DNA from 3 places in the Heyndrickxia sp. NPDC080065 genome. Region 2 is predicted to be linked to each of the others. Evidence: a T-box and tRNA genes for the amino acid it is inferred to sense, from the RefSeq annotation. Region 2 holds a T-box; the other regions hold tRNA genes.

Region 1 (2,846 bases), on a different contig from region 2:
TGAATATCTCGCATTTTCAATATAGATGGTTCTTTAGGAATTGCAACTTCAGTACAAAATTTTTGAATAACATCTTCTATCATAGAGACTACTAGCTGATGTTCATGTCTATTTTTCATATCGGCAAGTAAATCTTGACCTAACATAGCATCTCTTTTTTCATTCGAATCCCTTTTAATAGAGCCTGCAAGACAAGCTGATAAAACATCATTTCCACTCTTTTTTACTAATCTTTCAGGTGAAGCACCTGTAAAACAGCTGTTCATTATTTCTAAAGCAAAGATATAGCTATCTTGTTGACCTTTACATAAGTGTTCAAGTACTTTTTCAGATGATATTAACTCATTAAATTCTATATTCATTTTTCTAGCCATTACGACTTTATTAAGATCATTATCCTCTTTTAGTGCGCGGACAACTTCGCCAACTGCTTCTTTCCATTCATCTGGGTTTATTTCATGTTCACGAAGACTTTCAATAATTGTTAAATTTTCTCTTTCTTTAACTGTAAAAATCTTCTCTTTCAAAGCTAAAACTCTTTTTAATGATTCTCCACTTTCTTTAGTAGAACAAATGATATTCATCGTTATATAAGCTTCTTGACCGTTAATGACTAACATAAGATTTGGTAAATGAAATAAAGCATTAGAAAATAAAGACCACTCTTGCTCCTTGACACTGAGCGGATCAAAAGAAAAGCCTCCAAATATTAGAGGACCTGTCCCAGGGACTTCGAATGGATTAAAAATATGCGCATCTTTAATTAAAAGATTCCATTCACGCTCAACCCACTTAAAACGATCTTCTTCATGACTCGTTTGAAGGCTTTGTGCAACTCCTAGGCCCACAATATATGTTTCATCATTCGGTACCTTCCAAAAGAATCTTTCACCTTGAAATAACTGTTTAGCAGACGAATAAAATGAAAGGGGGTTAATATTATTTAGTTTTTCAGTATAACTAAACAATATAGTTTTCTTTTTATTTCTAGCCCTATCTACAGCAACTTTATATTCAGTTTCAATATTCGACTGTTTAATACGTGTCAAAATAATCTCCCCCAAAAAACAAACGTACGATTAAATAATCTTCTAAAATTTATATGCTTATTAATAATATCCAACCTTTAAGATACACCTCTAAATGGATTGCGTCAATGAACATAACTTATTAAACACTTATCTACCTTATTATATATTAACTTCAAAAAAAAATTCAGTAATATATATTCTATGTATAACATGGTAACATTTTGTTTTCTTGATGGTCTCTATTTATTCTTTAAAGGCCATGGAACGAACTTCATTTACCGTATTAGATACTTTTTGCTCTAGTCGGGTAATGAAACGGTTTTTCTCTTACCGTACAAGATTCTTTTTGTTCTATTTGGTTAATAAAAAAGTTATCCAAAAGCGAGAATTTTTTTATTTCCTGAACGAAAAAAAGTAGTTTAAAAGATTCTGCTAGAGAAAACTTTTAAACTACTTAAAAAGAAATACGATCTACAAAAATATGACCCGTACGGGATTCGAACCCGTGTTACCGCCGTGAAAGGGCGGTGTCTTAACCGCTTGACCAACGGGCCGTTAATGGCGGAGAAGGAGGGATTTGAACCCTCGCGCCGGTTACCCGACCTACACCCTTAGCAGGGGCGCCTCTTCAGCCACTTGAGTACTTCTCCAAATAAAAATGGCTCCGCAGGTAGGATTCGAACCTACGACCGATCGGTTAACAGCCGATAGCTCTACCACTGAGCTACTGCGGAATAAAATGGGAATATATTAATCTAATGGGCCTAAATGGACTCGAACCATCGACCTCACGCTTATCAGGCGTGCGCTCTAACCAGCTGAGCTATAGGCCCATGTAAATATGGAGCGGGTGATGGGAATCGAACCCACGACAACAGCTTGGAAGGCTGTAGTTTTACCACTAAACTACACCCGCTTTATATTATGGGGCGACTAGTGGGAATCGAACCCACGAGTGTCGGAGCCACAATCCGATGCGTTAACCACTTCGCCATAGCCGCCATGTTGTATCATTTAAGCATGGATGTGCACCATAATACTTTTAAATGGTGGCTCGGGACGGAATCGAACCGCCGACACATGGATTTTCAGTCCATTGCTCTACCGACTGAGCTACCGAGCCATATAATGTATAATTCCTATATTCAATTATAGTTCGCCATCGTCCCAATCTTAGGATGATAAATGGCGGTCCGGACGGGACTCGAACCCGCGACCTCCTGCGTGACAGGCAGGCATTCTAACCAACTGAACTACCGGACCAAAAATTTTTCAAGTAAGTTTTAAAATAACTTACATAATTGCGGAGGCAGGATTTGAACCTGCGACCTTCGGGTTATGAGCCCGACGAGCTACCAGACTGCTCCACCCCGCGACGATATTAAATGAATTCTTTTATGGCGGAGGAAGAGGGATTCGAACCCCCGCGCGGTTTAACCCGCCTGTCGGTTTTCAAGACCGATCCCTTCAGCCAGACTTGGGTATTCCTCCAGATAAATATGGTGGACCTTGTAGGACTCGAACCTACGACCGGACGGTTATGAGCCGTCTGCTCTAACCAGCTGAGCTAAAGGTCCTCTATGGTAGCGGCGGAGGGGATCGAACCCACGACCTTACGGGTATGAACCGTACGCTCTAGCCAGCTGAGCTACGCCGCCATTATCATAACATTTTAAATTGGTGGAGCCTAGCGGGATCGAACCGCTGACCTCCTGCGTGCAAAGCAGGCGCTCTCCCAGCTGAGCTAAGGCCCCAAAGTGTGTAATGGTCGGGAAGACAGGATTCGAACCTGCGACCCCATGGTCCCAAACCATG
Region 2 (2,846 bases):
TTTTCTTGGTTTTTTAATTGTTCGACCTATATTTAAAATGTTTACAGTGTACTCCTTATTCTTGTCAATTAAAGTATAAAGCTCAGAATCAAATTTCTTTGACCAAGTGTATAAATGGTCAAATACTTGTATACCCGTAAGCCTAGAGATAACATCCTTGCTGATGTCACCTAATTTACTCATGTCTAATAAAGCACCACTGGCATTCATTTTATTTGTATAGATAAAAAAGTCTCTAAATGATTTACGAGGGTTTATCATCCTCCATTCTTCAAAGTTAGAATTGATGAGATTCATGAAGTATTCATTTATAGCAATTCCTGGGTATCCTTGTTCTTTGTAATACTCAGCGGTACCATCAAGATCCTTCCGCTTACTAAATTTCCGTTTAGAAGTTCCAACTTGCTTCATTATTGGAGCAATATGTCCGTATTCCGGTACTCTAAAACCTAAGGTTTCAAACAACTGAATATGGATAGGCACTGAAGAAAGCCATTCATCGCCCCTAATGACATGGGTTGTACCCATCAGATAATCATCTATGGCATGAGCAAAGTGATATGTTGGTAAACCATCCGTTTTCATAATAACAATATCTTGGTCATTTTCAGGTAACTCAATCGGACCTTTCACCAAATCATGGTACGTAATTCTCCTATCTGATGACCCCGAAGATTTAAGTCTAATAACAAACGGTTTACCATTTAAAATCTCTTCCTTGGCTTGTTGAAAAGAAATATCTCGATGCTTAGCCCACCTGCCATAATAACCTGTTGTTACTTTTATGTTCTGCTGACTTAGTCTTATCTTTTGTAGATCGTCCGTATCACAGAAACAAGGATATGCTAATCCATTTCGGACTAAATGCTTAATAAATACCTTATAGATTTGTATTCGTGAGCCTTGTTTATAGGGTCCGTAATCACCCTTATCGTCACCTGAAAGGAGAGGTCCTTCATCAAAGTGAATTCCGAAATATAATAATGAATTGATGATGTTTTCTATGCTGCCTTTTATTTCACGTTTTTTATCTGTGTCTTCAATACGCAGGAAAAAGACTCCATTACTTTGGTGGGCTAATCTTTCCGATATTAAAGTTGCATAAAGCCCACCAATATTCAATGAACCCGTTGGACTCGGTGCAAAACGTGTTACTAAAGCAGATGAAGGCAAATTTCTTGGTGGATATAGTGAATAAATATCAGCCGGTAACTGCCTGACATGCGGAAATAACAGTTCTGCCATGTTCTCATTTGACATAATCATATCCCCCTATAAATTCAAAATAAAAAAAGCCTTTCATCCTGTTAAAGGACGAAAGACTAGCTTCCGCGTTACCACCTAAATTGGTTAAAAACCCGCTCATGATGCAGCTATTCATTATCTTGCTGCACATTTCTTTAACGGGAAATTCCCGGTAGACTTACTCCAATTTTTTCAGTCTACTGCTCCAAGGCTTCTTTCATTAAGCTCGAATACCCAATTTCACCAGTATGGGCTCTCTAAGATTCGAGTGATTAATTACTCTTCCTCTTCATTGCGTTTTACATTATGTGGATATAATTAGAGATACATTAATACATTATTGCCCAATTGTCAACAATATTTGACTACGTTGAATATAGGTTGGCTCCAATGTGTATTGAAATGTTCTATAGCATCATTCGATTCAAATAGATCTTTAAACATTTCCAATACTCACTTTTGCTTTTCCCAACTACCTCCATAGAATGTTTAGGAACTGTAGGCTTTCTAACTTTAACTTTCTATGAATTTGATGTGACAGTATGAAATGAGTCTTTAGTCGTTGCACCTAGCGTTTATTGGATAAAAGTGGCTATATTGTGATGATAAGAGTCGGTGATGGGTCTCTAGGTTGTGTTTATATTGTTGAGTAGCTCAATATAAATTAATATTAATAGTTTGGATAATGTTGGTAGTGTCTTAATAATGTATATTATAATATCTAATAGAACAAATAGCTTATATGCTAAATAAATCTTAAATGATTTGGAGGTGAAGTTAGTCATGAATATATTAGTTACAGGTGGTGCTGGATATATTGGTTCTCACACCACTGTTGCTTTATTAGAAGCTGAACATTCAGTAATTATTGCTGATAATTTATGCAATAGTAATCTTGAAACAATAAGAAAAATACAGAGTATTACGGGCAAGGAAGTTACCTTTTATGAAATTGATGTAACGGAAGAAGAAGCTGTAGAATCTATTTTTAGGAACCATACTATAGATGGTGTCATTCATTTTGCTGGCCTTAAATCAGTAGGTGAGTCGGTAGAAAAACCGCTAAAATACTACTTTAATAATATTGTCAGTACAATGAATCTAGCTAAAGTTTGTTTGAAATACGGTGTAAATCGATTTGTCTTTAGCTCATCGGCAACAGTATATGGGGACAATATTGTACCATTTGAGGAAACCATGAATCTACTACCTACGACAAACCCATACGGTGAAACAAAGGTCATGAGTGAACGAATACTAACAGATATTGCGAATGTAAATCCTGCTTTTTCGGTCTCGCTACTTCGATATTTCAACCCAATAGGAGCTCATGAGAGTGGATTAATTGGTGAAGCACCTAATGGAGTACCAAATAATCTTATGCCTTATATAGCCCAAGTTGCAAAAGGTAAATTAGACAAATTACGTGTATTTGGTAACGACTATCCAACAGCCGATGGTACCGGTGTTCGCGATTATATTCATGTAGTAGATCTTGCAGAGGGTCATGTTGCAGCATTAGAAAACCTGATTGAAGGTGTACATACCCATAATTTGGGTACCGGAAATGGTACTAGTGTTCTAGAATTAGTGAAAGCTTT
Region 3 (2,846 bases), on a different contig from region 2:
AAAACACCCATACATCCAGAAAATTATGATGCAGTAAAAACATTATTAAATAAGATTAATTGTTCAACCGCAGATATTGGAACGGAAAAGTTAAAAAAATCCATTGCTTCATTTTCAATTTCCGATCTCTCCCAGCAACTAGGTATCGGAGAGTTGACACTCCGGGATATTATTGATGCTTTAAACCGCCCCGGACGTGATCCGCGTGATGAATTACCAACACCTTTGTTGAAGAAAGATATTTTAAAATTGGAAGATTTAAAAGTAGGCATGGAAATGCAAGGTACAGTAAGAAATGTAGTGGATTTTGGAGCCTTTATAGATGTTGGAGTAAAAGAGGATGGCCTAGTTCATATATCTAAGCTTAGTAATAAATTTGTGAAGCATCCGTTAGATGTCGTTTCATTAGGTGATATTGTTACTGTATGGGTAGAAAAAGTTGATTTACAAAAAGGTAGATTATCGTTAACCATGTTAAATGACTAGTGTATTGCTTTATTAATGGCGTGTATTTTTTACACGCCTTTTTTCTATTGTTATTAAGACATAGATTTTTTATCGTTTAGGAAATTATAAAATATTCGCACTGTGGATTAGCTTATGAAGAGCCAGGTTTACGTCTAGCGCAAGCAGCCGTCGGCTAGCAGATTTCTCCGTCTCCTCCCTACGATAAGTCAACAGCGGCTCGTGAACTACCTCACCGTGTTTCCTTTATCTCAGTCGAAGACTACGAAATCCGTACGCCGATGAGCAAGGCGCTTGCGCTTTTGTTCTGAGCAGCATTTATTTTGATAGAAGAACCAGCATTGATTTAGAAGCTTTATTTGATATCGATCTTTCTCACAAAAAGCCCGGCGCATTTGATTTTGAAACCAAGTAGGCATTAGCTCATATCCCCCTCCTGTGCATAAGTAGGTTAATACCTAATATATGCTATAATAGGTTGTCTTGTTTCGAGTTAAAAGGGGGGAATTGAATTGAATAATGAACAGCTTCAAGCTTTAGTTGAAAAAATATCAATATATTCCTTTGGAAAGCCTTTTAAGCATGATGCTATATTTAATTCAAGACTTCGTACAACGGGTGGACGGTATTTGTTGAGCACACATAATATTGAAATAAATCGGAAGTATTATGATCAATTTGGGGAGCAAGAATTGATCGGGATCATTAAGCATGAGTTATGTCATTATCACCTGCACCTTGAAGGAAAAGGATATAAGCACCGTGATGCTGACTTTAAAAAATTATTAATAGAAGTTGATGCACCGAGATTTTGTTCACCACTTAAAAATGAATCAATGAAAAAAGCACGAACAATTTATGTATATGTCTGTACTGAATGTAGTACAATATTTAAGCGAAAAAAAAGAATTGATGTTAGTCGCTATGTCTGTGGAAAATGTAAAAGTAAGATAAAGTTAAAGATAAAAACGCAGGCTTAAAAAAAATCAAAAAACTAGTTGACATCTAATATAATTCTAATTATAATTTTAAGAGTCGACAAGATGATTTGTCGTTCCGCAGTAGCTCAGTGGTAGAGCTATCGGCTGTTAACCGATCGGTCGTAGGTTCGAATCCTACCTGCGGAGCCATTGGAGAAGTACTCAAGTGGCTGAAGAGGCGCCCCTGCTAAGGGTGTAGGTCGGGTAACCGGCGCGAGGGTTCAAATCCCTCCTTCTCCGCCAGAAAGTTCAAAAATTACGTGGCCCGTTGGTCAAGCGGTTAAGACACCGCCCTTTCACGGCGGTAACACGGGTTCGAATCCCGTACGGGTCATCAGAAAAGCCGAAGTACCTTGCTCATCCGCTAGTCGATAGGTGCTGCAGCTAGACAAGTTTAAACTTGTTAATTCTGATAAATATTTATAACAAAATTGGTCCGGTAGTTCAGTTGGTTAGAATGCCTGCCTGTCACGCAGGAGGTCGCGGGTTCGAGTCCCGTCCGGACCGCCATTTTAAAGTAAATGTACTTTAGTTTTTAAAAAAAATATTGGGCTATAGCCAAGTGGTAAGGCAACGGACTTTGACTCCGTCACTCGTTGGTTCGAATCCAGCTAGCCCAGCCATTTTTTTATTTTTGAGCCATTAGCTCAGTCGGTAGAGCATCTGACTTTTAATCAGAGGGTCGAAGGTTCGAGTCCTTCATGGCTCACCAAAGTTTTTTGCTTAAGCAAAATAACTTACCATAATGCGGGTGTGGCGGAATTGGCAGACGCACCAGACTTAGGATCTGGCGCCGCAAGGCGTGGGGGTTCGACTCCCTTCACCCGCACCAAAAAAATCTTGACTTTTATCTAGCTGTTTGTTACTATAATTTATGTCGCTTTTTTATGCGGTCGTGGCGGAATGGCAGACGCGCTAGGTTGAGGGCCTAGTGGGGGCAACCCCGTGGAGGTTCAAGTCCTCTCGGCCGCACCAATATAAAAAATGCGCCCGTAGCTCAATTGGATAGAGCGTTTGACTACGGATCAAAAGGTTAGGGGTTCGACTCCTCTCGGGCGCGCCATCTATAGAAACGAAGTTGAAAGTATATATAAAGTATTGCTTCGAAACAAATATCTTTATTTAACCTCTAATATCTAAGCCGGGAAGTAGCTCAGCTTGGTAGAGCACATGGTTTGGGACCATGGGGTCGCAGGTTCGAATCCTGTCTTCCCGACCATTATAATTTTATATTTCGCGGGTGTAGTTTAGTGGTAAAACTACAGCCTTCCAAGCTGTTGTCGTGGGTTCGATTCCCATCACCCGCTCCAAAAAAAACTCTTGACATTGATTAACAGAAATGTCAAGATAAAAAAGTTGCTAATGTAATAGATTGATCTTTGAAAACTGAACAAAACGAAA

The links. The T-box of region 2 lies ahead of gltX (glutamate--tRNA ligase). A T-box ahead of a tRNA ligase gene usually reads a tRNA of that ligase, here a tRNA-Glu.
Region 1: it has a tRNA-Glu gene. The T-box ahead of gltX (glutamate--tRNA ligase) is inferred to sense a tRNA for this amino acid. The anticodon was not compared.
Region 3: it has a tRNA-Glu gene. The T-box ahead of gltX (glutamate--tRNA ligase) is inferred to sense a tRNA for this amino acid. The anticodon was not compared.

Annotation. Positions count from the first base shown of each region.
Region 1 covers NZ_JBNNWS010000014.1:829-3,674, reverse strand. Annotated here, with positions in the region: gene ACQKP0_RS17140 (isochorismate synthase) at 1-1,049, opposite strand, end outside; tRNA gene ACQKP0_RS17135 (tRNA-Glu) at 1,514-1,585, opposite strand; tRNA gene ACQKP0_RS17130 (tRNA-Ser) at 1,591-1,681, opposite strand; tRNA gene ACQKP0_RS17125 (tRNA-Asn) at 1,691-1,765, opposite strand; tRNA gene ACQKP0_RS17120 (tRNA-Ile) at 1,791-1,864, opposite strand; tRNA gene ACQKP0_RS17115 (tRNA-Gly) at 1,874-1,947, opposite strand; tRNA gene ACQKP0_RS17110 (tRNA-His) at 1,957-2,032, opposite strand; tRNA gene ACQKP0_RS17105 (tRNA-Phe) at 2,079-2,154, opposite strand; tRNA gene ACQKP0_RS17100 (tRNA-Asp) at 2,218-2,294, opposite strand; tRNA gene ACQKP0_RS17095 (tRNA-Met) at 2,333-2,406, opposite strand; tRNA gene ACQKP0_RS17090 (tRNA-Ser) at 2,430-2,522, opposite strand; tRNA gene ACQKP0_RS17085 (tRNA-Ile) at 2,532-2,608, opposite strand; tRNA gene ACQKP0_RS17080 (tRNA-Met) at 2,613-2,689, opposite strand; tRNA gene ACQKP0_RS17075 (tRNA-Ala) at 2,710-2,785, opposite strand; tRNA gene ACQKP0_RS17070 (tRNA-Pro) at 2,797-2,846, opposite strand, start outside.
Region 2 covers NZ_JBNNWS010000007.1:50,485-53,330, forward strand. Annotated here, with positions in the region: gene gltX (glutamate--tRNA ligase) at 1-1,260, opposite strand, end outside; T-box leader at 1,308-1,547, opposite strand; gene galE (UDP-glucose 4-epimerase GalE) at 2,029-2,846, shown strand, end outside.
Region 3 covers NZ_JBNNWS010000021.1:59,948-62,793, forward strand. Annotated here, with positions in the region: gene ACQKP0_RS21590 (Tex family protein) at 1-486, shown strand, start outside; partial or broken gene cmpA (cortex morphogenetic protein CmpA) at 774-884, opposite strand; gene ACQKP0_RS21600 (SprT family protein) at 978-1,445, shown strand; tRNA gene ACQKP0_RS21605 (tRNA-Asn) at 1,521-1,595, shown strand; tRNA gene ACQKP0_RS21610 (tRNA-Ser) at 1,598-1,688, shown strand; tRNA gene ACQKP0_RS21615 (tRNA-Glu) at 1,708-1,779, shown strand; tRNA gene ACQKP0_RS21620 (tRNA-Asp) at 1,879-1,955, shown strand; tRNA gene ACQKP0_RS21625 (tRNA-Gln) at 1,994-2,068, shown strand; tRNA gene ACQKP0_RS21630 (tRNA-Lys) at 2,082-2,157, shown strand; tRNA gene ACQKP0_RS21635 (tRNA-Leu) at 2,193-2,277, shown strand; tRNA gene ACQKP0_RS21640 (tRNA-Leu) at 2,335-2,420, shown strand; tRNA gene ACQKP0_RS21645 (tRNA-Arg) at 2,432-2,508, shown strand; tRNA gene ACQKP0_RS21650 (tRNA-Pro) at 2,588-2,664, shown strand; tRNA gene ACQKP0_RS21655 (tRNA-Gly) at 2,682-2,755, shown strand.